Regions from separate parts of the Halioglobus sp. HI00S01 genome, predicted to be linked through region 1. Evidence: predicted binding sites of a transcription regulator. Region 1 holds the regulator's gene; each other region holds the start of a gene.

Region 1 (7,477 bases):
AAGCGGCCGCGGTACAAAAGGAAAAGGAAGCCAGTGGCAACACTGATCGCAAGTAATCTGGCCAAGGCGTATAAGGGTCGCGAGGTTGTACAGGACGTTTCCATCCAACTGGAGAGCGGCCAGGTGGTGGGCTTATTGGGCCCCAATGGCGCCGGCAAAACGACCTGCTTCTACATGATCATTGGAATCGTCAAGGCCGATCGGGGCAGCATTGAGCTCAACCGCAACGACATTACCCCACTCTCAATGCACGAGCGGGCCCGCCACGGCATCGGTTATCTGCCCCAGGAAGCGTCCATTTTCCGCAAGCTCACCGTCACCGACAACATTATGTCAATCCTGGAAACCCGGCCGGACCTCAACCGGGCCCAGCGCCGGGAGCGCTGCGACCAGCTGCTCGAGGAGTTTAATGTCCAGCATTTACGGGACAGCCTCGGGCAGGCCTTGTCCGGCGGCGAGCGGCGACGCATTGAAATCGCCAGAGCCCTGGCCACCGAGCCCGACTTCATCCTGCTTGATGAACCCTTCGCCGGCGTCGATCCGATTTCTGTGAATGACATCAAGCACATTATTACGCATCTGCGTGACCGCGGTATCGGCGTACTGATTACCGACCACAACGTCAGGGATACCCTCGATATCTGCGAAAAGGCCTTTATTGTCGGCGAGGGGCATATTATCGCCTCTGGCACCGCCAATGATGTGCTGTCCAACCAGCGCGTTCGCGACATCTATCTGGGCGAACAATTCTCGCTATAGCCCTTGTCCCTTTTGGGGGCACATGTCAACAAGCAAATTTCGCGCCACAACCTTGCCACCCCCGTCAGCGGGAAGCTACACTTCTTCTCGATGTATAGCACGGTGCACCTCTCGAAGTGCACCTCTCGAAGTGCACCTGAGGGCGCAAAATCCACTCATGAAACAATCGCTGCAGTTAAAGCTGGGCCAGCAGCTGACCATGACCCCCCAATTGCAACAGGCAATACGCCTGCTGCAGCTGTCGACCGTGGATTTACAACAGGAGATTCAACAGGCGCTGGATAACAACCCCCTGCTGGAAGCCGGCGAAGACGAGCCGGGGCCGGTAGACAGCCCCCCTGACACCGATAGCACCCCCAGCCACGACGGCCCCCTCGAAAACCTGGAGCAAACCGCTACCGCAGGGGAAAACACTCCCCAGGATACCGCTTCGGCGACCCTGCCGGACGACCTGCCCGTAGACACCCAGTGGGAGGACCTACTGCCCTCCGGCTCAGCCCCGCCACCCCCTCCCGAGGACGTTCCCGGCAGCGACTTTGAAACCCGCGGCGGTGCGCGCCAGTCGCTGCAGGAGCATCTGCTATGGCAGCTTGGCCTGAGCCGGCTATCGGACACCGACCGAGTGATAGCGCTTGCGATCATCGATGCCACGGACGACAACGGGCGACTGATGTTAAGTGTTGAAGACATCCATCAGTCGCTGCAGGGGCATGAACTGGAGATCGATGAGGACGAGGTTGTCGCAGTGCTGCATATGCTGCAGCAGTTCGAGCCTGCCGGGGTTTGCACGCGCGACCTGCAGGAGTGTCTTCTGGTGCAGCTACAGCAGCTACCGGCTGACACCCCCTACCTTGAACAAGCCCGGCAAATACTGAATCGCCATCTCGGTCAACTCGCCAGCGGCGATTTCAGCCAGATCATGCGCCGCACACGACTGAAGGAAGAGCAACTGAAAGACGTGTTGGGGCTGATTCAGACCCTGGACCCCAACCCCGGGGAAACCTTCGCTCCGAGCGAAGTCGAATACGTTGTTCCGGATGTATTCGTGAGCAAGAAAGACGGCCGCTGGCTGGTGGAACTCAACCCGGACATCGCCCCGCGACTGCGTATCAACGCGGAGTATGCCAGCCTCATCAAGCGCGCCGATAACAGTGCAGACAACACTTATCTCAAGGACAACCTGCAGGAAGCGCGCTGGTTTTTGAAGAGCCTGCAGAGTCGCAACGAAACTCTGATGAAAGTTGCCACGAAAATTGTCGAACATCAGCGCAATTTTCTGGAATATGGCGAAGAAGCCATGAAGCCACTGGTGCTGCACGATATCGCCGAGGCAGTGGAAATGCACGAGTCAACAATATCCCGGGTCACCACCCAGAAGTACATGCACACACCTCGCGGCATTTTCGAATTGAAGTACTTCTTCTCCAGTCATGTGGCCACGACGGCCGGGGGAGAATGCTCCTCCACCGCTATTCGCGCCCTTATCAAAAAACTGGTCGCGGCTGAGAATCCGCGCAAACCACTGAGTGATAATAAGATCACCCAGCTGCTGGAGGAACAGGGGATTAAAGTCGCCAGGCGCACCATCGCCAAGTATCGCGACACCCTGCTGATTCCTCCGTCGAACGAACGCAAGAGGTTGGTCTAGATGACGGCGGGCTACCTGCGGGAAAAAGTTACGCGCCGGCCATGGCTTGGTCTAGACTTTACTTCAGAGGATTAAATCCGGTACTGCCGGTTCCGGGCCACCGCCTGGATTCATCAGAAGAAGGAGCAAGTGTATGCAACTGAATGTCAGCGGACACCACGTAGAGGTCACCTCAGCCCTGCGGGAGTATGTCGAGAGTAAATTTGAACGACTGCAGCGACATTTTGATCAGATCACCAACACCCAGGTCACGCTGATCGTGGAGAAAATGGTTCAGAAAGCAGAAGCCAACGTACACATATCAGGGGCTGACATTTTCGCCCATGCGGAGTCCGAGGACATGTATGCCGCGATTGACGCCCTAGCGGACAAGCTTGACCGCCAGCTTATTAAACACAAGGAAAAAACCAGAGGACACTAAACCCAGCCATGCAACAACCGCTGGATAATCTCCTGACTCCGGAGCGCACTGCCTGCCAGGCGCCCGGAGTCAGCAAAAAGAGACTTTTCGAAACCATTGCCCGCATTATCAGCGAGGACCAACTCTCACTCAGTTACGACGAAATTTTCGCCCAGTTCATCGCCCGCGAAAAGCTGGGAAGCACCGGTCTCGGTGCCGGCATTGCCATTCCCCATAGCCGCATTGACAACTGCACCCAGCCACTGGGTACGCTGATCACGCTCGCTGAGCCCATTGACTACGACGCACCGGACGGCCGTCAGGTCGATCTGGTCTTCGCGTTACTGGTGCCCAGTGAAGCGCACCAGCAGCATCTGGATACGCTGGCGCATATCGCCCGCAAATTCAGCGACGCCGAGTTCTGTCAGCGCCTGCGCCAGGCCCACAACACCGCGGCCCTTTACGATCTGGCCACAGGATAGCGCAATGCAGCTTATTATCATCAGTGGCCGGTCGGGCTCGGGCAAAAGTACTGCCCTGCATCAGCTCGAAGATGAAGGCTACTACTGTATTGATAATCTGCCCTGCTCCCTACTCCCTGCGCTGGTAGAGGAAACCCGCGGCGACCACTTTACCCATTTTCGCGGCACCGCCGTGTGTATCGACGCTCGCAATGCGTGGAAGGATCTCGCCAACTTCAGCGCTATTCTGGAATCGCTGCCCGCCTCGGTAAGCACCGAGATTCTGTTTCTCGACGCCCAGGAAGCCACCCTCATCAAACGCTTCAGTGAGACCCGGCGCAAGCACCCGCTGACCTCTGAGGCCCTGGCACTGCCCGAGGCTATCGAGCGCGAATGGCAACTGCTGGAGTCTATTTCCAGCGCCGCATCACTGGTGCTGGATACCAGCCAGATGACCATTTACGAACTGCGCGATGCGATCAAACAACGGCTGCTGGGCGCAGCCAGCGGCAGCATGTCAGTACTCGTACAATCCTTCGGCTTTAAACGCGGCGTCCCCGCTGATGCCGATCTGGTTTTTGATGTGCGCATGCTACCCAACCCGCACTGGGTAAAGGAATTGCGACTCATGACCGGGCTCGACCCACAAGTGCGTGAATTCCTCGAAGCCCAGTCGCTCACGGATGAACTGTTCAACGACATCAGGACCTACCTGGACAATTGGTTGCCGCGCTACCAGGACAGCAACCGCAGCTACATGACAATTGCGCTGGGTTGTACCGGCGGTCAACATCGTTCAGTATATTTGGCTGACCGCCTGTTCCGGCACTATCAGGAGCAGTTTCCAGCCATACACTTACGCCACAGGGAATTGCAGTAAGGTGATAGAAACCCAGGTGACCATCATCAACAAGCTCGGCCTGCACGCCAGGGCGGCAGCAAAGCTTGTGGGCTGCACATCGGCATTCTCGAGCTCCATTGAAGCAGGCAGCGACGGCAATATGGTCGACGCCAAAAGCATCATGTCTGTCATGATGCTCGCTGCAGGCAAGGGCACGGTGCTGGATTTACGCATCGACGGCCGCGATGAGCAGCAGGCGCTGGAAGCCATTACCGCGCTTATCGCCAATCGTTTTGACGAAGCCGAATAACGCCGCGTAACTAATCCCGTTGTTGAATACGGCGCTTTGCCGGATAATTTCCCGGCTACCGCGCAGTCGCGGACCACATAGGGAGTGCGGGCATGCCCCATAACTTGGCCAAATCACAGGCTACCCTCGACAGGTTGACCCTGGCGCTCGACAGCGGCGCCATGGTTGACGTGCGGCGTATGCTGAACGGCCTCCTCCCCGCCGACATCGCCCATTTACTGGAATCCTCTCCGCCAAAGTTCCGCCACATTCTCTGGAAAATGGTCGACGTCGAGGTCGAAGGTGAAGTGCTCGGTGAGCTGTCGGATGACTTGCAGGCGCACTTCCTGTCTCGCATGGACGCCGCTGAGGTTGCCACCATTACCGAGGGCCTGGAAGACGACGATATCGCCGACATTCTCCAGCAGCTGCCGGACCGGGTAACCCGCGAAGTCCTCACTGCCATGGACCATCAGGACCGTGCTCGCCTCGAGCAGGTAATGCACTACCCCGACGATATCGCCGGCGGCCTGATGAACACGGACACCATTACCATTCGTGCCCGCCTGACGCTCGACGTTGTGCTGCGCTACCTGCGTCGCCACGATGAGATCCCGGAGATGACCGACAACCTCATCGTAGTCAACCGCACCGATCAGTATATCGGCCTGCTGCCCCTGCGGACGCTGTTGGTTTCTGACCCCTCGGCCACTGTGCGCGAAATGATGGTCACCGACATCGACCCTATCCCCGTCGACACGCCCGACGATGAGGTTGCCCGCCTGTTTGAGCGCAATGACTGGGTGTCCGCGCCGGTGGTCGACGAGAGCGGCAAACTGCTCGGCCGGATTACCATTGACGACGTGGTTGACGTGATCCGGGAAGACGCCGACCACTCCTTCATGTCCATGGCTGGTCTGGATGAAGAAGAAGACACCTTTGCGCCCCTGGCAAAGGCAGCGCCACGACGCGCAGTGTGGCTGGGCATCAACCTTGTCACCGCCTTTATCGCCGCTTCCACGATCAACATGTTTCAAGGCACCATCGAGAAGGTCGTTGCCCTGGCGGTGCTCATGCCCATTGTGGCCTCTATGGGGGGCATCGCCGGCACCCAGACCCTGACGGTGCTCATTCGCGGTATTGCGATCGGTCAGGTGGGGAAGAACAACCAGAACTGGCTATTGGTGCGCGAACTTGGTATCGGGCTGATTAATGGCCTGCTGTGGGCGGCCGTGGTGGCAGTTGCCGCCTCACTCTGGTTTGATGACTGGGATATCGGCATTATCATCGCCGCTGCCATGGTGATTAACCTGATTACCGCGGCCTTTACCGGCGCAGCCCTCCCTCTGTTATTATCGCGCCTGAATATCGACCCCGCCCTCGCCGGCGGTGTCATTCTCACCACCGTGACCGATGTAGTGGGCTTTGTCTCTTTCCTCGGCCTGGCGACTCTATTTTATGCGTGACGATCCCGAAGAATTTGACGACGAACTCGAAGAAGGCCCCAGCAAAACCGAAATAAAGCGGCAGATGCTGGCCCTACAAGCCCTGGGCGAGAAACTCACCCGCCTCAAGGACAAGGAGCTGGCGCGCATTCCCATCGAGGATGACCGGCTGATGGAAGCCATCCTGGAATCGCGCAATATCCGCAGTAATAACGCCCGCAAGCGACACCTGCAGTTTATCGGCAAGCTGATGCGCGACGTTGACCCAACACCGATTGAAAACGCGCTTGAAGCCCTGCACAAGCCGGCCAAAGTTGCCAATGAGAAATTTCACGAGCTCGAGGCCCTGCGCGATGACGTGCTCGCGGCAGGAGTAAATGGCGTAGAGAAGGTCATGGCCAAGTGGCCTGACGCGGATCGTCAGCAACTGCGCCAGCTGGTACTCCAGGCGCAGCGCGAGAAGAAAAACAATAAGCCACCGGCGGCCAGCCGCAAGCTATTTCGCTACCTGCGTGAACTTCAAGAGCACGCCTAGTCGGCAGTAGAACCCTCATCAATGGGTGAATTGGGGGCCACCGGCTCTACGGCGATTAACGCCGTCTCGTTGGGATCGGGCACGTTGTTGGGGTCCACCGCCTCGACCAGGGCTTCGACCTGGCGCCGTGTTTCATCGTCAAAAATGCGATCAAATTCAATGCTGGGCTCACTCCAGGTACCACCGATGGCGTAAACCCCGCTGGATAGTCGATTAACCTGCTTTTCGAATACCTTCGACACCACGAAGACGCCCGCTGCCACCGGCAGGCCGCCGGCTAGCGCAGCCACCCAGGGCAGGTTATTGGCCACTGGCAGGGTTGCCACCAGTTCGCCATCCAGGGTCTCTGCTTCCAGGTCGGTCTCAAGGCTGAACACAAACCGACTGGAACTGCCCTCTATGGCTATGGCGGGTACTTCCAGGGTTCCACTGGCGAGATTCATCTGCCCCTGCAAACTATTGAAAGGCACCCCCGACTCAAACATATGCGTCAGGCTGAGACGCCGCGCGACTTCAGCCAGATTAAAAATACTCACCAGGCGCAAGGCGCCCGTCGCGCCTGCAGGCGTCTCGAGGAAACGCCCACGCCCCATACCAATATCAATGCGCCCGTCGGATTCTGCCAGCGAGAATGCCTGGGGGGAGCCCGGCCAGGTTAACGCAATCTCCAGGGAACCGCTGGCGGTTTCCAGGAAGCGACCGTAATCAAACTGCTCCAGGGTATCGCCGAAGTCGCTAAATCTCATCGGCGCAGTAAGTTCCGTTTGTTCATTCTGACGCCAGTGCAGCTGCGCAGGCGCCTCAGGGGATAAGCGCAGTCCCGCGATCTCGCCGGTAATATCGCGCGCGTGCACCGACGTGCCTTCGGAGGCCAGACTGAACTGGAACTCACCCAAAGTTTCCTCACCCCGCGCCAGATTCGACACCACCACCTGCATGTCAGGTATCTCCAGCAGCTGTGGCGCAGTTGCCTCTGCAGCGACTTCCTCATCCACCTCGCCCAGCGCGGCACTCATGCCCGTGAAATCGAGATAATCCAGCTTGAGCCCCGCTCGCCCCTCGGTGGGTTGGAAGTAAGTACCGCGCAACCACTTGGTTT
Region 2 (7,477 bases), on a different contig from region 1:
CCTAATTGTCTTGCCCTTCTGGGCTTTACCCCTGAACCAGGCCCACTGACTCAGTCAAAACATGGTGGAGGGGGGTGGATTCGAACCACCGAAGCTTTCGCGTCAGATTTACAGTCTGATCCCTTTGGCCACTCGGGAACCCCTCCAGAAGGCGGCATATTGTCCGGATGACCACCCCTTATGTCAACCGCTTCTCCCAATAAAATTATCGACTTACGCACACTTTCTGAGCCAGCCTGAAATGCCGCTTTCAGGCGTTCTCCCGCTGCGGTCAATGCGCCGCAATCGAGGGCGAAGTCGAGAGGAGAAGCAAGGGTGGAATGGAGCTGGCGAGAGGAATCGAACCCCCGACCGGCTGATTACAAATCAGCTGCTCTACCTACTGAGCTACGCCAGCCAAATCCAGACCGGTGAGTAGGACTGTATAGAAAGAGGAACCTTGCGATACTCACCTGACTCAACGGCGGGCAATTCTAGGGGAAGCATTGGGGGGATGCAATAGGTTTAACTCCCTTGTGGGCACAAAAAAGTGCCACCGAAGTGACCCTTGAGCACACTCTAGGGAACTAGCGCTGAGTGAGCCTGCGGCGAACCAGCGCCAAGACTCCGAGAACCATCAAACCCAAGGCGCCCAGCGGCATCACTGGCACACGCCTGGGCGGCTCAACCGGTCCGCTTGCGGCGGTGATATCCAGGTTGATATTGTCAAACCCGGTGTTCCAGGGAAAGCTCTCTTCCCTGTGCCCGAGCCTTAGTCGCAGAGTATTCCCAGCCTGAGAATTCAGGAAAGCGGCAAGGGCGGCAGGGTCAGGGTAGGCATTGGCGACCAATGCAGTGGGCAAACCGACCGGGCTCCCATCAGTTGGGGCAAAAAGACCAAATAAGACCGTGCCCGAAAAAACATTATCCGCAGGCGAGAGAATATCGATACGCATTCCATTATTGCTGCCGCCAGGATTATTAACAAATGTCGTGAAGGCATCCGAGTTTATTGGCACACTATTGCTTGCGTAGTAGTCAAAATTGAAACTTGCCGAATCAACACCTTCTGCAGGCACGACAAAATCCTGGTACACAACCCTGGAGGCCTCCGCCGCACTTGATCCGTCGTTTACCAGCTGATCAAAACCACTTGGGTCCTCAATAATCCAGATGACTGCAGTGTCAGCCCCGTCGCCACTATTCTGTGTTGTCCAGCTGGCCAGGCCACTGGAGAAATCCCCATTGACGAGCACCGGGACAGCCCCTGCTTCGATGTGCGTCACCAACAGAAATATGGATGCCGACAACAGTGATAATCTTTTCAATTAAAATCTCCATAACTATGTATTGGTGAACCCACCCCTAAATAATAACCACTATCGACGAGACGTGTAACCACCCCTCGCGAATGCGAGCCCCCGCCCGTGTGCGGGGCCTGCTAATGTGGGCCAGCATTGCCCAGGCAGTCAAACTGCTATATCCGTGAAAACCAGCCCAACCTGACAACGCCGAGGGGGATGCTATAGGTTTGGCCATCATCAGAGCACAAAAAAGGATCATGCCAGTGGTATGGAGATATTGGTGGCTGGTTTCACGTCCGCGCCCTTAAAAGCGCGGTGATCTCACACCCTCTCAGGCCACGCTCTACAGCCAAAAAACAGGATGTTAAGACACCGCCAGAGCAGCGACACCGTGGGCAGGCAGAACACCCAGTGTTAACCGGGTCCGCAGGCGTATATACCAGTCACGCGAATCACGCCCGCTGCGCTCATACATGAGCACTAGAACTTGCCCTAACGCGAGCATCGATATAGATACCAACGGGGACCCCACCAAGGCCGCAACGACGGCAAATAGAACAGCGGCGTTACTCAGCACAAGCCTGAGACGCTTGGAGTCCGGACCAACCTGAACCGCATACCCCCAAAGCGTACCGCCAAGAAACGCCAAAATCGCCACTGCATAGACAATGAAGAGCTCGATTGCCCAGTCAGCGCCTGGCAGCCCTGTCAACGCCCATCCGGCGCTGCCATAGAACGGTATCAGCCCCGCATAACCAAGCGAGGCCATCAGCGATCGTGTGGACATTCAGATGAACAGATCCTGGTTGTCGGCCCCCAGCAGCACGCCCCCCAGATTCCGGGCAAATCCCGTCGGGTTATTAGCCACATGGGCACGGGCGGTGTGGATATCGAGGAAACGCTGCTGGATCTCACTGCCTGCGAACACCGAGCTGCCGCCGGCTGACGAGAATAGGCTATCCACAACATCCATGGACTTCTCGATCACCAGCGACGCCTGATAGCGATATCGAGCCCGATCCTCAATGGCGATGGGGTCGCCCGCGCGGAGACTGGCCATCATGGCATCGAAGTTGCGATATAGAACGCACTCCATTTCATCCAGCGAATTCTCGGCGGCGGCCATGCGCTCCGCCACCGAAGTATCTCCCGCCAGCTTGGTGACATCGCCACTGGCTTTGCTGAGCACGAGTTCGCGATAGAGTTGCAAGGCATCCCTGGCGGCCCCGATCGCCGGTGTAGAAACCACACGGATAAACGTCTGCGCCCAGGGCAGGCGGTAAAGGCTCGGGCTGCCCTCATCCACACCAGGGTTGTTACCGGTAAAACCGTCCATTTGCTTGTGGGTGCGGTACTCCGGCACAAAAACATTGTCGACTTCAATGTCGTTGGATCCGGTGCCCTGCAGGCCCATGGAATTCCACGTATCGTGGATGGTGTAGTCCGACCGGGGCAACAAGAACGTCCGGTACCCCTCTTCGGGCACAATGGCACCCAACAGTACCCAGGTACAGTGATCGCAACCGGAACTCCAGCCCCAGCGCCCGCTCAAAAGGAACCCACCTTCCACCACTTCCACCTTGCCCAGGGGGGCGTAGGAAGAAGACACCCGGGTGTTGATGTCATCCCCCCAGACCTCTTGCTGAGCCCGCGGGTCCATTAACGCCAGCTGGAACGCGTGCACGGCAATGATGCCGCTGGCCCAGGCGGTCGACATACAGGCGGACGCAATCGCTGCCTGCAACTTAAAAAAGTGCTGGGGATCCAGTTGATACCCGCTGTAGGCTTCGGGCTGCAGTGCCAGGAAAAAACCCGCCTGCTGGAGCTCAGCAATAGTTTCATCCGGCACCCGCCGCAGAGCCCTGGCCTGATCGGCACGCGCGCGGATATTAGGTAGCAGCGCCTCTACACGCTCGGTCAGCTCGCGCGCCAGGGCATCTTGTCTTTCCAGTTCTTGTGCAGCAGTCATGTCCATTCCTCCGTTTTATGGTTATTACGGAGATACAGAAGCCACGGATTTAGCCCAAACGAGGTAAATATGAGTCGCCGGGGTAGATCACTGCGCTCCGCCGCATCAGAAATCCGAACACGATACGACTATGGCCACTTTGCCAAGCCAAACAGCCCCAGACGGATAACACCCACCCAGACCATCAATACGGCAAGGATGACTAAGTCCCAGCCTGAAAATAAGGGAACCTCAGTCACCTCACCCGGTGGAGAGGTATCGGGAGGCCCGGGTCCCATCTCTTGCGCCTGGGCAATACCCCCATTACCTGTGTTATCAATGTTGTTGCTGGTGTCCGGGTCAAATGTCAGGGAGGAGCCGGCACCTGCGGCGTTATCAAAGGCCCCCGCTGCGTCAATTCTGGCGCTAAGCGTGATAATTTCAGACGCGCCACCGGCCAATGAGGCCAGTTTGCAGGGCAGTGCGGCGCAATTGGCGCTGGAAACAGTCAGAATCGTCAGGTTGGTCGGTACATCATCTACGAGCACATCCACTGATGGATCAGGCCCCGCATTACTAACGGCGACCGTGTACTGAATGACATCACCCGCGACAAAGGGTCCCGCGCTACCCAGCGTTTTTACCACCGCAACATCCGCCTCCGGCACTGGAGGCAGAGGAGCATCGCCCTCGAAATCCCAAGTCGTCGCGTTAAGGCTCACCATATCAAGATAAGCGGTCGTGGCCGCCACAGCACCGCTGGAGGACCCTATGCCCACCGAGAAGAAGTTCACGCGCACATCACCCAATTCCGCCTGCCATTCGGCAAACGTTCTAGAAGCTGGATAGCCGGCCTGGGTGGTGAACCACTGCAACGTCATGCCGTCATAGGTTTGCCAGGAGCCGTCTCCCGGGTGCGAAGGCTGAGGAAACAATGTGCCGAAGGCCGTGGGGGACCAGTATTCCACCTTTGGCACCGGCACATTACTGCTGTTCGTCGCCGCGTCCCAGTTGATCTTGGTGATATCATGGAGCGTGAGGATAGGTATGCGCTTGGCATTGACGATTTGCCCGTCACTGCCATCGAGTATCAATTCCAGCGAACCATTACCCCCGGTGCCGTGGGGATTGTTCGTACTCAGGGAGCCCGTGCCCGTATTACCCGAGCCCGGAAACCATCCTCCTGGACTGCCTGGCTCAACGGTCACCAGTTGAGCAAGTGCCTGCGGCGATAGTAACACCAGCAGAGAAATAGCGATCACCTGTCGTACGTCCATACAAGCATGCCCCAAGGGGTACCAAGTCTTGGGCGATCATACCGATGACTATCTTCCCCAATTTACCGAGAAACGCCTAAAAACGTTGCGATATCGTGCTAATAGCATAAGGCGATATGCTACGACCTCAACGTCATACAGCCGCAGTCCGCAATGCACTGACTCCGACAGCGATAGTGAGATCATGAATCATGCCAGGCAGCGGGAGGGCATTGTGGATACTCAAGGAGTTGACGCGAGAACATTCCACAAGCCAAAGGACTTAACACCTTTCGCAGGCATTGCCTTCCCACTGCAAATTGATTATTTTTTCCAAAAAAGAATACGCATGGGGCAGGGATGATTCCTCTAGCGAGCGCGGAATACCGCTACACTTATTACTTCAATGCCAAAAGCGCGAGCAGTAGCTATCGTAGTTTGTTCGTGGATTTACATCGCCAGGAGCTGCCCGAACCTCAGCGGGAGACGCTCAATATTCATAATGCCTTCCAGCACTTCAATCCCGTGCTGCGCGGCACCGGCTGCGACCGTTTCAGCTACACGATTGTCCGCCATCCCTACCCGAGACTGGTCAGCGCTTATCTGGATAAATGCGTTGATATCAACACCCCCCAAGCGCAGCGTTTTCAGATTCAGGATCACGTCCAGTGGATTTATCGGCCAATCTTCGCCGCGCTGGGCCGTGACCCCGACTGGGAGAAGGGTTTCAGTTTTCTGGAATTCCTCCACTACCTCGAACAGGCGTTCGAGCAGCGTCGCCCCCTGGACATTCACTTTGACAGCCAGTGGAACAGCAGAACCAAGATCGACACCTACTATCGCATCGAAGACCCCGTCGACAGCCTCCTGGATATCTTTCGGGCGGGCTTTGGCGACGCCTACGAATCGCTGGCCCTGGAAGATCGCGTCATCGACACCGCCAGCAACAAGCTGAATCGCAGCTTCAGCGGCGAATACCAGACGCAGTACCAGGGGGCCAAACTGGCGGGCTGCGATTTCGCCGAGCTCAACGCTCTGATCGAACAAGGCCAGCGGTTCAGTTACGAAGATTTCATGACCGACGAATCCATGCGTTTGCTCAGCGCTATTTATGCCGAGGAGATGAAGGCATATCATTACTCACCTGAACTGGACTGCCCCATCGCCCCTGAATGACCGCTGCCCCGCGCTTTAAACACTGCTACCTGCATATTGGCCTGGATAAAACAGGCACCACCAACGCCCAGGAGGCCTTCGCTGCCAAGGCGGATGCGCTGGAGCGACAGTGCAATCTGCACTTCCCCTGCACCTTCACCGGCCGCAAGAAGTTCAGCGGCAACCATTCACCCTACCTGCGTCCACTTTTCTGCGAATTTCCCCGGGCAAGGCGGCGGCTTTCCGGCATGGGGCTGCACACTGAAGCCGATATCGAACGCTATAATCGAGCCACCCTCGCCGATCTGCAGCAAGGCTTCGCGGCGACCCATGCCGACAGCGTTTTGTTTTCCGCGGAAGTCATCACCCACTTCCAGCCAGAGGACCTAACCGGCCTGGCACAATGGGCAACGCAACTGGCTGAAAAGGTAACCGTCATCGCCTGCGTACGCCACCCGGAACATGCCTTGTCCAGTGAGATACAGCAACGGTTGCGCATTGGCGCCAAGCTTCAGAACCTGTATCGCAATCCGCCCCATCATCAGTTGCGCGACAAGTTTACGGCCCTGGAAGCAATATTTGGAGCAGGCGCAGTGCGCGCTTACAGCTTTCATCGAGCACTGGAGCACCCCGCCGGCCTGGCAACCGCGCTACTGGCGGAACTGGGCATCGATTCCGGATTACTGTTCGATGTGGCAGCACCCGCCAACAGCAGCATGAGCGCACAGGCCGCGCAGCAGCTTGATAGCTACAATCGGGAAAAACCCGCCTTTATTGAGGGCGTGGCCAACCCCCAGCGCTCCGCACAACGGGTGAGAGCGCTGGCCGCCCTGCCCGGCGAACCATTCCGGGCGCCACCCGACGTCATACAGCGGGTAGCGGAACTGTCCAGCGCTGACATAAATTGGATGGAAGAACACTTCAACATCGACTTACGCTACCGTTAGCCTGGATGAACCAAAGCATCGACAACTACCGCCCGGACATCGACGGCCTGCGAGCCTTCTCGATTATTGCCGTGCTGATTTACCACGCCTTCCCCACCTGGCTGCCGGGCGGTTTCGTCGGCGTGGACGTGTTCTTCGTAATCTCGGGTTATCTCATTACCCGCATTATCCTCGGGGAAATCGCGGATTCAGGATTCAGCCTGGCCGGATTTTATCGCCGCCGCGTGCAGCGCATCTTCCCGCCCCTGATTCCCGTACTGATCTTCTGCCTGGCACTGGGATACTTCGCACTGCTGCCCGCAGAATACGCGCAACTGGGGAAGCACACCGCAGCTGCCTCAACATTTGTACCCAATCTGGTGTTCTGGGCAGAGGCGGGCTATTTCGACGTCGACAGCAAGCTCAAGCCGCTCCTGCATCTGTGGTCGCTAGGTGTCGAAGAGCAGTTTTACCTCGCCTGGCCTCTTATCCTGCTGGCAGGCGCTCGTCTGGGGATGAATACCGGCCTGCTAATCGCCATCTTGCTGGCAACGTCCTTTTCCTTGGGTATCACCGGGGACAGCGACCGCGCCGCCAGCTTCTTCCTGCCCCACTACCGCGCCTGGGAATTACTGGTAGGGGCCCTGCTGGCCTGGCAGCAAATGCGCGGTCACGCCAGAGAACTGGGGATCGCCGCAGCGGCGCCGGGTCTGCTGCTACTACTTGCGGCGGTGAGCCTGATTTCGGCACAACGCACCTTTCCCGGCTGGTGGGCCTGGCTGCCCACCGCAGGCGCCGCCTTGGTGATTGCCTCAGGCGCCCACAACGCCTGCAACCGTTGGCTCGGCCATCGTGCGCTGGTATTCGTCGGCAAAATCAGCTTCCCGCTATACCTCTGGCATTGGCCGT
Region 3 (7,477 bases), on a different contig from region 1:
AGTTTGGGCGCACACGGCGTTGCAAAATGCGGGAGTGATCTACACATTGCTTTGCAATTTGCCAGACCTCATGCAGCGGAATACTCCTGCATCCAGGGTGGCGGATCGAGTTGCAGTTCGCGAAAATGTACCAGATCTCGCTGAAAATGCCGGCGCAGTGCATACTCACATTCCGGTTGCAATCTGGCCTCCTGGCCAGAGGATTTGCGGGTATTCCAGCACTCATAGAGGAATCGCAGACGGCCCTGTCGCTCCGCCGGTATACGCTGCCACAGTGAGTAGATGAGCTGGCGTTGACGCAACCATTCACGCACGCCATGGGGTATCCGGTTGCTGCCGCCACCTTTGTGCATGACCTCACCCAGCGTATCTGGGCGGAAACCCATAGGTAAACCAATAAACGTCATCAATCGGTCAAGGGTACTTTCGGGATCACGTTGCAGGTCCTCTGTGTACAGCACAAGCAACTGACTGCGATCAAAGTACTGAAGATAGGCCTGCAGCACCCTGCCGTATTCGCTCCAAGTCACATAGAAATCAGCCTCATCTTCATATCCCTGGCTATGATCAGGCACCGGCAGACAGCGGCTGCGCTGCAAGGCCTCGGGTTCCAACAAACGCGGCAGCACCTGATCAAGGGTTCGATGTTCAGTGCCCCTACGCCGCCCCATCAGATAATGCGAGCGGGTCCGCTGCACCGGATCGCGCAGAATCGCGACCAGTTTCACGTAGGGCATGAGCGCATGAATGCGCGCCGGCACATTGGGGTCACACATGTATTGCGGCGTCGCTTTGCCCCAGAAACGCCCATCATCATCGCCGAACTGCTGCTCTGCAAATGCCAGCCAGTCGCTCCAATCCCGCTCGGGTCCCGTGAAAAATGGCACCTCTTTTTCCAGTGGCATATTGATACCGGGGTGCTGACGCAAATGCTCGAACAAGGTCGTTGTGGCGCATTTCTGCGCGCCAATGATGAGAAAATCCATGGGTTTCATTGTATCTCTCCCAACTGAACCAGGTGGCACCTGGCGAAATAGAGCGAAGCGAAATTTTTCAGTGCGAGCGTGGCACTCACGAGCCAGGCAATACCGACGGCTCCATAAAGGTAGCCGACTGGGCCGCCGAGCAAGGCAGCAAACGCGAGCGACATAAGCAACACTTTAAGCTCCAGCTGTGCCGCGCCGGTCATATTCATCAATAATCCGGGAAGACCCGTGGCAGCGTTAACCAACTGCCCTAACAAGAGCGCGTACAGAAAAGGCTGAAGAGCTTCGGGGGGGAAGTTGAACATCGTGGTCAAGGGCCCTTGGAGCACAACCAGCATCGCAGCCAAGGGCAGGAAGATACCCATCGATAGATACTGAGTGCGACGCAGCAATTCTCGCAATGCCGAAACATTCCGTTGCTCACCCGCCCGCGCAAATGCAGGGCCAAACACTGCGGCCATCAGTATCAGCAGTAAAGTGACCAGGTTCACCAATTTGTGCGCCACCGAGAACACACCGATTTGTGCGACGTCGGCAAACCAGGGCAGAAGAATAAATGGCAGCTGCACAAACACAATGGCCAGCACACTATTGGCCCACAGGGCTCGCTGTTCGCGCTGGTCTTCGTCAACCTGCGTCTTGTGTGAATTGCCTGCCCGGGTGATCGACAGGCGCTTACGCAGTAGTGCACCGGTCACAGCGAGCGACAATCCGAAACCGGTCGTGCCCGCTATCAGTAACAGCCACGATGACAGGGTGATACCCGCTGACAAACAGGCCAAACAGACCATCAGCACCAGAATCGGAGGCCCAAGGCTCTCAATGCTAATGGCCGCCAATGGCGCATCCGTACCTTTAAGGGCTTCCACGTAGATACGCAGCAACGCAAACAGCGAAGCTGATACCACCACGGCAAAAATCAGCCAAGCCAGAGGTAACTCGCTCGTGCTCCAGTCCGTGGCCTGCAACAGCATCATCGCCAGAATAGAGATCGCCAGAATCCATAGGGCCGGATAGCGAATCCGTTTCGATGCAACGCGCATCTGTTCACGGCAATAGGAATAGTCACCGCGGTCAAAACCTACCGATATCACCCGCATCATCCGCGCCGGCAAGCCCTGGGCCAATATCTCACCCAGGATACAGGTCCAGGAACTGAATAACTGAAATAGGCCCAGACCCGCAGCTCCGGCGAGGTTGGCGATGATGAGCTGACAGAGAAACTGGATAGCCACCGCCGCACACCGGCTCGAGGCCATCATTGCTGCAGGAACAAATCGCATCCACTCGCGCGGCAAACTCCGCTGCGACTCATTCACCGCCTCAGACGACATTGGCGACTTCATTATCTAGTGACACCGCATCACGCTTCAACGACAGTGCGTGATCCATATCCCGGTGCATACTTTCGAAAAGACTTGCCCACGTGTAGCGCTCGCCAATGAGTTGGCGGGATTGCGTTCGCAGGGTGTCCCACAAAACAGCATCACTGAGCAGCTGGTCAATCTGCGACGCCATATGGTCCGGCGCTTCACTTACCATCAGATGCACACCGTTGCGGATATCAATACCTTCTGCACCCACAGGTGTGGTTACGGTCGGTATTCCGCGCGCCATGGCATCAAGCACTTTTACCTTCATACCACTGCCAAACAGCAGCGGTGCTACAGACACACGGCTATCGCGATAGATGTCCTCCAGGTCGGCAACAAACCCAGTCAAGGTTATGCCCGCGTGCGCCGCAGCCGCATCGACCAGACGTGGATCAGGGTTCATGCCGACAACATCGAAGACCAGGTCGGGATGACAGGTCTCCAGGCGCGGCCAGACATGTTCAATAAACCACAATAATCCCTGCACATTGGGCTCCCAGCTGAGCAGCCCAACGTACATCAGTTTCTTGTGCGTGCGTTCAAAGCAAAGTTCATTGCGCTGCAGATGGCTATCGTCGCCGAGGTGGAAAGTTGGACGGATACAATTGCCGGATACACCTGCATCGACGAGCTCGCGGGCATCATTCGGGGCGGCGAACACGAGATCGGCCTGGCGGGCCACACTGGCTTCACAGCGCCTCACCCGAATAGCTTCCAGATAGGAGGCGACCCGCATAACCGGATTGCCAGGCAGGCTGGCGTAGCGCTCCCAGATCTTAAAATAGGCGTTGTGCGCATGGTAAACAACCAGCCCGCCGTAGCCCTGCGGCAGGTAGGGATAGACTTCGTAGTGGTCGAGGAAAATTACATCAAAATCATCGGCCACATCGGCAATTCTATTGCGCAGTACGCTGTCCATTGTGCGCCGTACATTCAGCGGTATGCCCTGTAAATAACTGATCAATAGATTGATCGCGCTGCGTGGGACATCGACAGGCACATGCACGTGCTCGACACAGGGCGAGGCCGCGTGGAATTCGTCAACATGGCTCGCATCCTCGCCTTTAAGCGGTGAAGCGAAGGTGACTCGGTAGCGCTTGGACAGCGCGTGCAGTAGCTTCATCGATTTAACCTTGCCGCCACTCTGCATGGGATAGGGCAGCTCCGGAGAAACAAACAACAAGCGCTTCATGCCCATTCCTCCTGACGGCTGACACCGTGCCTCAGCGCCGACGCAAAGACCGCGCGCTCATGCTCCGGCGTTAACTTAAGATTGGACTGCACGTGCAGTGCCAATGCTTCCGGGGCAACCTCAATCGTGCCATTCAGCAGCCCCTGCGCCTGGTGGTCAAACCAGCAGCAGTGGCATAGATCCGTCGCTTCAGGGAAATGACCTGCGGTCTCCAATCCCAGTACGTGCTCCGCGAAGCTGCCGTAAAGAATGTATTCAGAGATATCGAGACTTCGCGCAAACACAGTGTGCCAGGGGCGACCGGTTACCGACTCAATATGTGCGTGCAGGGCCACCAGATTGCTTCTGCGCCAGGTGATGAGCTGCCCCACATAATCGCTGCCAAAATATTCACGTGACTCACCAAGCAGCTCAGCTGCGCGCGCGTGCCAGCGCAAGGGGCGGCCTTCGTTCATTGCGCATGGGACTCTATGTAAGCGCAGCTTTCCGCCGCTGAAGATGCGCTCTTTGGCCAGCGGTCGAATAAACTGCAGGTCAGAATCCGCGAAGACGATTAGCTCGGCGCCCACCGCTTCACTGACACTGAGTTTAACCAACTGCTGCATGACCCAACCGCGCAACGGCCAACCCCAGGCGTCTATCCAAAGCTTTTCACTAAACGGCAACTGTCGATAGCGACCCGGCACAACCGCCTCTACCGCCAACACCCTACGGCGATGGTTTTCCAGGCTCGTAAATGCTTCGCGATCTCGGCGAGACACGAGCAGCGTGTGCACGATAGTAGGATCGACGAATTCGTCGATACTGGCACACAGCCGATTGCACCGCTCGAGGTCCGGACGATATGAGCAGGTAACAATCTCCAGAATTTCGTTGTGGCGTGACATGCAAGATGCTCCCGCGGATTGCTACTGTGGCGAAGTGAATGCACTTGTCGTGCCACTACCTGGCGAGTGGCGATATAATTTTTTCGGCAGTCATATCATCGACTTCAGCAATTTCAGCGGCGACCCCACAGATTTACTGCTTCAACGGCGCCGTCCTTCCCAAATCACGTCGCAATCTGCAATTCAGAGCGCTAGCACCCCGCCCGCGCACCCCACCAAAACCACCCAAAAAACACACTTTATATATATAAATCAGAGCCTTAAAGGATTGGCATAGGCCTTGCGATTGGTGTCCTACAACGCGCGAAATGCTCAGGAGATACACCATGGCCCGGTTCACTATCATCAACACCACCCTAGTTGGCACTAGCGCCATCGATTCTATCGTTACCCGACGCCCTGAGCGCAACGAGACTGGCTACCTGGTGTGCAAACGCGCGATCGATATCGTCGGCGCTGCCTGCGCCCTGCTGGTCCTCGCTCCTGTGATTGCACTGGTGGCCCTGTGGATTCGCCTCGACTCTGCCGGCCCCGCGTTCTTCTCCCAGGTACGCGTGGGTGAAGGCAAGCGCGAGTTTCGCTGCTGGAAGCTGCGCTCCATGTACATCGATGCCGAGCAGCGCAAAGCCGAACTGGAAGCACAGAACGAAATGAAGGCCGGCGTACTGTTCAAGATGAAGCGTGACCCGCGTATTACCCGCATCGGCCGTTTTATCCGCAAGGCCTCTATCGATGAGCTGCCCCAGCTGTGGAACGTACTGCGCGGTGATATGTCACTGGTAGGCCCCCGCCCAGCCATTCCCAGCGAAGTCGCCCAGTACACCCCTTACGAATGTGGCCGCCTGCAGGTTAAGCCCGGCATCACCTGCCTGTGGCAGATCTCCGGCCGTTCCGACCTGCCCTTCGATCGCCAGGTTGCCCTGGACATCGACTACGCCAAGCAGCGGTCTGTGCTGCTGGACCTGGAAATTCTGTTTCGCACCGTGCCTGCTGTCCTGACTGCACGCGGCGCTTACTAAACACGCTTTACCTGCACACCAAACTCTCTGTAACAACAAACCCGAATCGATGATGACCATGAATATCGAACGCCCGACCACCGACCTCCGCCCCCAGAATGTATTCGATCGGGCCCTGCTGTTTCCGATTCCAATCTCACCGGAGACACCGCTGAACCTGAATGTCTCCACCTTTAAACAGCTGCGCCACATGGGTACATCCAAACAGAGGATCAGCGATGTACTGAACATCTCGGTCGCAAAGTACGACTACGTTAACGCAATCGCCTGAGGGCAAGGGGGTGATGTGAACAAAGGCACATGGCGGCCTCAACCAGCCACTCACGCAGTAAAACAACAAACGCGACCCTCTGGGTCCCGTTTTGGGTTTATGCTAAACAAAAAAGGGCACCCAACGGAGTTTGCAGAGAGCTACTGAGCGAGGGATTGATCAGAGCGCGATTTGGCGAGCTCCGACCCCTGCGGGGCGCCTTCGGCGTCTAAACAAAAAGGGCACCCCGATGGGGTGCCCTTTTTGTTTAGATGGCGGAGAGCGAGGGATTCGAACCCTCGATAGGGGATAAGCCTATACACCCTTAGCAGGGGTGCGCCTTCAGCCACTCGGCCAGCTCTCCGGGGGTACGTTCAGATAGAACTGAAAACGTTTTTCTCTATGTCGGACTGACTGTTTGACACAGGCGCGGCATCATACCACAACTATTGGAAAATCAAAGCTATAGAGAGCCTTTGAGGTACGAATTATTCGCTACTGTTGGCACTATTGTGACGTTTTTCATCGTCCTGGATGCGCGCGTAGATTTCTTCGCGGTGAACGGCAACTTCGCGGGGCGCGTTAACGCCTATACGCACCTGATTGCCTTTAACGCCGAGCACGGTGACGGTAATTTCGTCCCCTACCATCAGTGACTCGCCTACTCTTCGGGTGAGTATCAGCATATATTTCTCCAGTCTCTTAGCTGCCATGGGCTTAGGCCTGTTATGTGGCAGTTCGCATTCCCGACGCGGATCGGATCCCTGCGATTTAGTTCGAGTGTGTGTAAGTGTAGTTTGCCGCTAATTCTTTACCAGTACAAAAAACCTTGTTTCATATGCCTACATTAAAAGGCGACAGCACTGTGCCTTAGGCCACAGTTTCATCCTTTGGTTCCCCGTCCAGCCCGAACGAGGAGTGCAGTGCGCGCACCGCCAGTTCGAGAAACTTCTCTTCGATAATCACGGAGATCTTAATCTCAGACGTCGTGATCATCTGGATATTGATACCAACCTCGGCTAACGCCGCAAACATCTGGCTTGCCACACCGGCGTGTGAACGCATGCCCACACCTACCACGGATACCTTTGCGATCTTACTATCAGCACGAACCTCGCGAGCCTTAATCTCGTTGGCAACCGCCGTGAGCACCTCTTCCGCCCGGGGCAGATCATTGCGGCCCACGGTGAAGGTAAAGTCGGTGGTACCGTCTTCCGCAACGTTCTGGACAATCACGTCCACCTCGATGTTGGCCTCGCCAATCGGACCGAGAATGCGGTGAGCAACGCCAGGCATATCAGGCACACCCAGAATAGTGAGCTTGGCCTCGTCGCGGTTAAAGGCAATACCGGCAATTGTAGGCGTTTCCATCTCGTCATCTTCCTCAAGTGTGATCAACGTTCCAGGACCTTCCTGGAAACTGTGCAATACCCGCAGGGGTACATTGTATTTTCCGGCGAATTCCACAGCGCGAATCTGCAGCACCTTGGAGCCCATGCTGGCCATTTCCAACATTTCTTCGAACGTAATTTTGTCCAGACGGCGGGCCCCATCCACCACACGAGGGTCGGTGGTATATACGCCATCAACGTCGGTATAGATCTGGCACTCGTCGGCTTTGAGGGCTGCGGCCAGCGCCACTGCCGTGGTATCTGAACCGCCGCGGCCGAGGGTGGTGATATTGCCCAGCTCGTCCACGCCCTGGAATCCCGCCACAACTATAACGAAGCCATCGTCCAGATCAGCGTGCAGGCGCGCGTCGTCAATCTC
Region 4 (7,325 bases), on a different contig from region 1:
TCTCGAACAGAGGCTGCATATCAACCGACATGTCCTCGTGATCCAGGCCCGCAATACCTTCGATGGCAGAGGCATAGATCACTGGGAAGTCGAGCTGCTCTTCGGTGGCACCGAGGCGGTCAAACAGGTCGAACACCTGATCGATCACCCAGTCGGGGCGCGCGCCGGGGCGGTCAACCTTGTTGACGACCACAATCGGGTTCAGGCCCTGCTCAAATGCTTTGGATGTCACAAAGCGGGTCTGCGGCATGGGGCCATCAACGGCGTCCACGAGAAGCAAAACGGAGTCCACCATAGACAGCACCCGCTCAACTTCGCCGCCAAAGTCGGCGTGCCCGGGAGTGTCCACAATATTGATGTGGTAATCGTTCCACTCAATGGCCGTATTTTTGGCCAGAATGGTAATACCGCGCTCTCTCTCCTGGTCATTGGAGTCCATGATGCGCTCAGCGCCTTCATTGCGGCGGTCCAGGGTACCTGATTGCTGCAATAGGCAATCCACCAGGGTGGTTTTACCGTGGTCAACGTGGGCAATGATCGCGATATTACGTAGTTTATCTCTCAAGGGTCTCACCTTTAGCCCGCACTTCAGCGACCACAGCGCACGTGTTTGTGTCGCTTGGCCCTGCAGAGGGGGAATCAGCTAGGAAATCGGCGGCGGATTATACACCAGCGCCGCCAATAAATGCTGGTAGTTTTACGGGGCGTAAACCTTGACGTTCAAACACCCTGATTCCACCAGATGGCTGGCATGCAGGCGACTCATGACGCCCTTGCCACAGTACAGCATGTAGGTCTTGTCCGGATGAAGGCTATCGCCCTTGCTGTGCAGCTCGTAAAACGGGATCTTCTCCACCGGTACATGGACAGCCAGCGGCGCGAGCTCTTCCTCGTCCGGGTGGCGAATATCGATGATGACGCTTTCAGCCAACGGTACGGACAACACCTCAACCTCGGTGCGCTCCAGTTCTTCCTCGGCGAGCCGATCGATGCGCGTGCGGCTGGCATTCGTCACCGCCCGCTCGAGAATCGACATGTCGAAGCACTCCTCTTCCGCGCGAACCCGCTCCAGGCGTGCACGCGTGGTCGGATTCACCGAAATAACGCCACAGTACTCCGGCATACTGGCAGCGAACTCGCCGGTGCCAATGTCATTCGCCGTGCGCACAATATCTCCCTTGTCCGTAGCCACCAGCGGTCGCAGGACCAGGCGCTCACTCACCTCGTCGATCACCGACAAGTTGCGCAGGGTCTGGCTGCTCACCTGTGCCACAGCCTCACCTGTCACCAGCGCATCAATTTCCAGCTCTTCGGCAATCTGGTTAGCCACACGCAGCATCATGCGTTTGAGAATCACGCCCATCTGGCTGTCTTCGACACGGGTCAACAGTTCTGCAACCACCTCTTCAAAGGGCACACTGATGAACAACACGCGCTGGTTGCACCCGAACTTCTGCCACAGGTACAGGGCCACTTCCTTCACGCCGATCTCGTGATCGCGCCCACCCAGGTTAAAGAACAGGAAATGACTGCGCATGCCGCGCTTCATGGTCAGGTAGGTCGCCACGGGGGAGTCAAAGCCACCGGAAATCAGTGAGATCACCGGGTCGGTACTGCCCACCGGGAAGCCGCCAAGCCCACGATGCCGCTCTTTAATCACAAATAAGGTCTTGCGGCTGATCTCAAGCTCAACCGGCACCTCAGGCTGTTTGAGCTTCACCCCCGCGGCCTCGGTGCGGGCCAAAAGCGCCCCACCGACCTTGCGCTCTACCTCCACGGATTTGAAGGGGTGGTCGCCATTGCGTTTGCAGCGCACGGCAAAGTTTTTGCCTTTCAGCCGGCCTGCATAAATGGGCAGCACGTACTCGACGATGTTATCGAGCTCCGGCAAGGGGAATTCAGCCACTTCGAGAATGTAGGAGATGCCTGCTACATTGCGCATGGCACCGACCATTGCCGCAATCTGCTGGGGGTCCTGTAGCTCGGTGTGAACCTGCAGCTTGTCCCAGTCGTGCTTGATAACCACATCCGGATCATATTCGCGCACGACCGCATTCAGATTGTAATGAAGCTTGGCCACCAGGCGCTTGCGCACGGGCCTGCTCTTGATCGTAATTTCAGAGAAGAATTTGACGACGAATTTCATGGGATCGGTATGGCCATATGGCACTGCTGGGTCGGGCCAACCCCTATGGGGCGAGCAAAAGGCGCGGCGATTATAGCGCCAAAGGGTACCCGCTGCAGCCAGTGTAAACGCCAACAATTGCCGATTTTTTGCACAGTCGGAACCGGGCTAAATTCCTCGTGATCGCGATGCTTGATCCGCCGGGATATGGGTATACTGCGAAAGCCATGAACCGGCCAGAGTAAAACACGCTGTTACACGGAGTGACTAATGCCTGAATTTCAGCAGCAGAGGAATGCTGAGCACGCGCTTTATGCGGAGGAGATGGATGCTCCTCTGCCGACCACACTCAACCCCAAGACCCGCTACGCCTATTTCTCGACTATTGCCAAGGGCGGTAAGTCGCTGATCAAGTCCTGTCGCGACCTGCACCTGCGGCGCACCGTCTGCTACAAGACCCTGCGGCCGGAGTTCATCGACGATCCCATCGAGAATAAACGTCTACTGCGTGAGGCGCGAATATCCGCCGCCCTGCAGCACCCCAATACGATGCCGACTTACGAACTGGGTCGAGACAACCGGGGCAACCTCTACTTCACCATGAAGCTCGTTCACGGGTATACCCTGCGCGAGGTGCTGGAGTACCGCGAACGCTACGACCTCACTCAGCTGATGGATGTACTCGTTCAGGTAGCACAGGCACTGGGTTACGCCCATTCCATGGGCGTTCTGCACCGCGATATCAAGCCCGACAATATTCTTATCGGGCCCTACGGCGAAGTGCTATTGCTCGACTGGGGGCTGGCCAAGGTCTGGCACCAGGGCGCGCTCCGGGCCGATGACCAGGATAACGAGGAGGCTGAAGGCGACCCCGGCATGACCGGCGAAGGCAAACTCCAGGGTACCGTGATGTATATGTCACCGGAACAAATAGCGCGCGACCCGGGCATTGGCTTCAGCTCCGACGTATACAGTCTTGGCGCCCTGCTGTACGAAACCTTGACGGGCACAACGCCTTTTCAGGGCGATGTCGTCCACAAGCTCCTGGACCAGATTCGCGACGATATTCCCCCCGACCCGCGCAGTGTCTGTAAGCACCCCATCCCCGACGTGCTCGCCGAGCTGGCCATGCAATGCCTGCAAAAAGACCCCAATGATCGCCCCGAATCCGCCGACCGAATGGTCAGGGTGCTGCGCGACGATTGGCTCAAGGATTGAACGCTTGCGGATTGCCTCTGACGTGACCGATACCCAATTACAAGACATTGCCCAACTCGCCGACCTCGAGGAAGCCAAAGCCAGAGCCGGGGGAGCAGCCGCAGCCTCTCTGCGCTGGGAGAGTGCCAGCCACACGGATATTGGCCGCGTCCGCCCGGTGAACGAGGACGCCTTTCTCGATTCGCCGGAGCAGCGCCTGTGGGTCGTAGCCGACGGCATCGGCGGGCAGAGCCGCGGCGACTATGCCAGCAGCAAGGTAGTCGCAGAACTACGTGCTTTCCCACACCAGCACGCCGCACTTGCCAATCTCCAGGATTTGGAAACACGCCTGCAATCTGCCCACGAAAAGTGCCGCACCGCCTTCCGCCAGCACCGCCCCGGTACCACGGTGGCGGCAATGCTCGCTCATGGCAATCACTGCTTTTTCCTGTGGGCAGGTGACAGCAGAGCCTATCGCCTGCGCAATAACGAACTTGAACAATTGACGTGCGATCACAGCCTGGCCCAGGAAAAATTCAGCCGCGGCGAACTCACCGAGGAAGAACTGGCCACCGACAAGTCTGCCCACGTGCTGACCCGCACCGTTGGCGCCCACAAAACGCTGTCACTGGATATGCTCTTCACCGCGGTCGAACCAGGGGATCGCTATTTGCTATGTAGCGACGGTCTGTACAACCCCATCGATGCCGAACAACTGGGCGGTCAGCTGGGCCAAGGGTCGCCGGAGGCGGCCTGTATCTCCCTTGTCGACCTGGCCCTGGCAGGCGGCGGGCCCGACAATATCACGGTGATTGTCATTGACGCGCAAGCCTCTGAATCAGACCAACGCACTAAAATGGTGCAATAGCGGTCCTTAATGCACTTAAGCGGTGCGCATATGCCATAGAACTGCCCTGCCTCTTCCCCACAAAGAAGCAACACCCATCGTAAGCCGCTCTTTTTAGGGGCATTTCTTCCGATTGGTGCAGGCCGACAAAAGTTGGAATGGAATTTGCTTTCTCAGGGGCTGCTAGAGTCGAGCAGCCGCTAAGGCGCTCTTCAAAGATCAATCCTTAGTACAAGAGATACGCAAGATGAAAAGTAAGTTGGAATACATTTGGCTCGATGGCTACACCCCCACTCAGAGCCTGCGCAGCAAGACCATGGTTCGCGAAAACTTTGGTGGCACCTTGGAAGAATGCCCCATGTGGTCTTTCGACGGCAGCTCCACTGAACAGGCCGACGGCAGCGACTCCGATTGCCTGCTGAAGCCGGTTGCCATCATCCCCGATCCGGATCGCAACAACTCCTTCCTGGTTATGACCGAAGTACTGAACGCTGATGGCTCTGCCCACGTATCCAACGGCCGCGCCACCATTGATGAAGCAGATGACGACGACGAGTACTGGTTCGGCTTCGAGCAGGAATACTTCCTGTGGGACACCGAAACCAACCGCCCCCCCGGCTTCCCCGCCGGCGGTTTCCCTGACCCTCAGGGCCCCTACTACTGCTCCGTGGGCGGCAAAAACGCTTTTGGTCGCGCCATCATCGAAGAGCACCTGGACCTGTGCCTGGAAGCCGGCCTGAACGTTGAAGGCATCAACGCTGAAGTAGCCGCTGGCCAGTGGGAATTCCAGATCTTCGCCAAGGGCGCCAAGCGTGCCGGCGACGAAATCTGGCTGGGCCGCTACCTGCTCGAGCGCACCGCCGAAAAATACGGCTACGCTATCGAGTGGCATCCAAAGCCCCTGGGCGACACTGACTGGAACGGTTCCGGCATGCATGCCAACTTCTCCAACGCTGCCATGCGTGAGAGCGGCGACGAAGCTGTGTTCAACAAGATCTGTGACGAGTTCGGCAAGAACATCGAGCGCCACATCAGCGTTTACGGTGCCGACAACCACCAGCGCCTGACCGGTAAGCACGAAACCCAGTCTATCGACGAGTTCAGCTACGGCGTATCCGACCGCGGCGCGTCTATCCGTATCCCTGTGGGTACTGTAGAAGACGGTTGGAAAGGTCGCCTGGAAGACCGTCGACCTGCGTCTAACGCGGATCCCTACAAGGTGGCCGCTGCCATCGTTAAGACCTGCAAGGAAGCGGAAGCTTAATCGCACGCCACCTTCAATCGGGCCCGGCACTCGCCGGGCCTGATTTTTTCACCCCTCTTACCGATATTTCCTCCCCGACGCACCCACCACGCTAACTTGACATCGCATCCCAGAGAGGCGATAACACGTCCGTCCACAATAGTGCCGCTCGCGGGCAGTATCATGCCCTAAGCCATACAACTCTTTAGTTTCAATTAGTTGCCGCCAAAATTCGCTTGCTGCAGCTCTTCTAAGGCAGACCGTCAATGGCTAGCCGACAATCCCATGGAGGAAAACCGATGTCAGAGAACACTCTGAACCTGATCCGAGACAACGAAGTACGCTGGATCGACCTGCGCTTCACTGATACCCGCGGCAAAGAACAGCACGTCACCATCCCCGCCACTGAAGTCGACGAAGATTTCTTCGAAGGCGGCAAAATGTTCGACGGCTCGTCGATCTCCGGCTGGAAAGGCATTAACGAGTCCGACATGATTCTGATGCCTGACGACGATGCGTCGGTGCTCGACCCTTTCACCGACGACGTGACCCTGATTGTCCGCTGTGACATCGTTGAGCCCTCTACCATGCAGGGCTATGAGCGCGACCCCCGCTCCGTGGCCAAGCGCGCCGAGGAATTCCTCAAGTCCACCGGCATCGGTGACACCGCGTTCTTCGGCAATGAGCCCGAGTTCTTCGTATTTGACGATGTGAAGTGGAAGGTCGATATGTCCGGCGCCCACTACGCGATCTCTTCCGAAGAGGCCGCCTGGTCTTCTGCCGAACACTACGACGACGGCAACATTGGCCATCGCCCCGGTGTGAAAGGCGGCTATTTCCCGGTACCGCCCGTCGACTCACTGCACGACATCCGCGCAGCCATGTGCGGCGCCATGGAGCAAATGGGCCTTGAAGTCGAAGTGCATCACCACGAAGTGGGCACTGCCGGCCAATGTGAGATCGGCATTCGCTTCAACACCCTGGTCAACAAAGCCGACGACACCCAGATCCTCAAGTACTGCGTGCACAATGTGGCTCACGCCTACGGCAAAACCGCCACGTTCATGCCCAAGCCCCTGGTAGGCGATAACGGCTCCGGCATGCATGTACACCAGTCCATCGCCAAGAACGGCGAGAATACCTTCGCAGGTGACGGCTACGCGGGCTTATCAGACACCGCCCTGTACTACATCGGCGGCATCATCAAACACGCCCGGGCGCTGAACGCCTTCACCAACGCCTCAACCAACTCCTACAAGCGCCTGGTACCGGGCTTTGAGGCTCCGGTCATGCTGGCCTACTCGGCCCGCAACCGCTCTGCCTCGATTCGGATTCCCTACGAGCCCAGCCCCCGCGGCAAGCGCATTGAAGTGCGCTTCCCCGACCCCACTGGCAACCCCTACCTGGCGTTTGCCGCCATGTTGATGGCTGGTATCGACGGCATCCAGAACAAGATTCACCCCGGTGATGCCGCCGACAAGGATTTGTATGACCTGCCTGCCGAAGAGGCACTGGCCATCCCCACTGTGGCCTCCAGCCTGAACCAGGCTCTGGAAGCACTGGATGCCGACCGTGAATTCCTGACCGCCGGCGGCGTGTTCACTGACGACATGATCGACGGCTACATCGCGCTCAAGTCTGAGGAGATCGAGAAGCTCGACATGACCACCCACCCGGTGGAATTCGAGATGTACTACTCCGTGTAAGTACCCGACAAGCACTGAAAAGGCCCGCTTTCGTGGGCCTTTTTTTTACCTTTCTGCTAGGGTTAATAGATCGCAATCACCCGCGGGGTAACCCTGTGAAGAGATCCGCCCTTACGCTCATGATTCTGGCACTGGCGTCTGCCCAGGCCTGGTCGCAAATCTATAAAACCGTCGACGAGAACGGCAACGTCAGCTTTACCGACACCC

The links. Region 1 encodes sigma-54, which starts transcription at its own class of promoters, with help from an activator protein. Its sites were predicted from a motif close to TGGCACANNNNTTGCNNT; they were not measured.
Region 2: the regulator sigma-54 is predicted to act here: its motif matches at 4,688-4,705, upstream of A3709_RS21780 (DUF11 domain-containing protein).
Region 3: the regulator sigma-54 is predicted to act here: its motif matches at 4,708-4,725, upstream of A3709_RS19230 (sugar transferase).
Region 4: the regulator sigma-54 is predicted to act here: its motif matches at 4,324-4,341, upstream of A3709_RS16650 (glutamine synthetase beta-grasp domain-containing protein).

What each region holds. Positions count from the first base shown of each region.
Region 1 covers NZ_LWEE01000015.1:273,708-281,184, forward strand. Annotated here, with positions in the region: gene lptA (lipopolysaccharide transport periplasmic protein LptA) at 1-56, shown strand, start outside; gene lptB (LPS export ABC transporter ATP-binding protein) at 34-759, shown strand; gene A3709_RS04320 (RNA polymerase factor sigma-54) at 917-2,407, shown strand; gene hpf (ribosome hibernation-promoting factor, HPF/YfiA family) at 2,541-2,828, shown strand; gene ptsN (PTS IIA-like nitrogen regulatory protein PtsN) at 2,837-3,289, shown strand; gene rapZ (RNase adapter RapZ) at 3,294-4,148, shown strand; gene A3709_RS04340 (HPr family phosphocarrier protein) at 4,150-4,419, shown strand; gene mgtE (magnesium transporter) at 4,512-5,864, shown strand; gene yjgA (ribosome biogenesis factor YjgA) at 5,857-6,378, shown strand; gene A3709_RS04355 (YhdP family protein) at 6,375-7,477, opposite strand, start outside.
Region 2 covers NZ_LWEE01000387.1:171,390-178,866, reverse strand. Annotated here, with positions in the region: tRNA gene A3709_RS21805 (tRNA-Tyr) at 63-146, opposite strand; tRNA gene A3709_RS21800 (tRNA-Thr) at 322-397, opposite strand; gene A3709_RS21795 (hypothetical protein) at 567-1,076, opposite strand; gene A3709_RS21790 (DUF3429 domain-containing protein) at 1,648-2,070, opposite strand; gene A3709_RS21785 (acyl-CoA dehydrogenase family protein) at 2,071-3,252, opposite strand; gene A3709_RS21780 (DUF11 domain-containing protein) at 3,381-4,508, opposite strand; gene A3709_RS21775 (sulfotransferase family 2 domain-containing protein) at 4,848-5,663, shown strand; gene A3709_RS21770 (hypothetical protein) at 5,660-6,589, shown strand; gene A3709_RS21765 (acyltransferase family protein) at 6,595-7,477, shown strand, end outside.
Region 3 covers NZ_LWEE01000265.1:411,312-418,788, reverse strand. Annotated here, with positions in the region: gene A3709_RS19250 (sulfotransferase) at 69-995, opposite strand; gene A3709_RS19245 (lipopolysaccharide biosynthesis protein) at 992-2,320, opposite strand; gene A3709_RS19240 (glycosyltransferase) at 2,310-3,551, opposite strand; gene A3709_RS19235 (DUF6492 family protein) at 3,548-4,438, opposite strand; gene A3709_RS19230 (sugar transferase) at 4,765-5,457, shown strand; gene A3709_RS19225 (hypothetical protein) at 5,516-5,728, shown strand; tRNA gene A3709_RS19220 (tRNA-Ser) at 5,981-6,071, opposite strand; gene csrA (carbon storage regulator CsrA) at 6,196-6,393, opposite strand; gene A3709_RS19210 (aspartate kinase) at 6,578-7,477, opposite strand, start outside.
Region 4 covers NZ_LWEE01000215.1:151,211-158,535, reverse strand. Annotated here, with positions in the region: gene typA (translational GTPase TypA) at 1-565, opposite strand, end outside; gene thiI (tRNA uracil 4-sulfurtransferase ThiI) at 698-2,146, opposite strand; gene A3709_RS16660 (serine/threonine-protein kinase) at 2,396-3,343, shown strand; gene A3709_RS16655 (PP2C family serine/threonine-protein phosphatase) at 3,348-4,190, shown strand; gene A3709_RS16650 (glutamine synthetase beta-grasp domain-containing protein) at 4,417-5,433, shown strand; gene glnA (glutamate--ammonia ligase) at 5,712-7,118, shown strand; gene A3709_RS16640 (DUF4124 domain-containing protein) at 7,214-7,325, shown strand, end outside.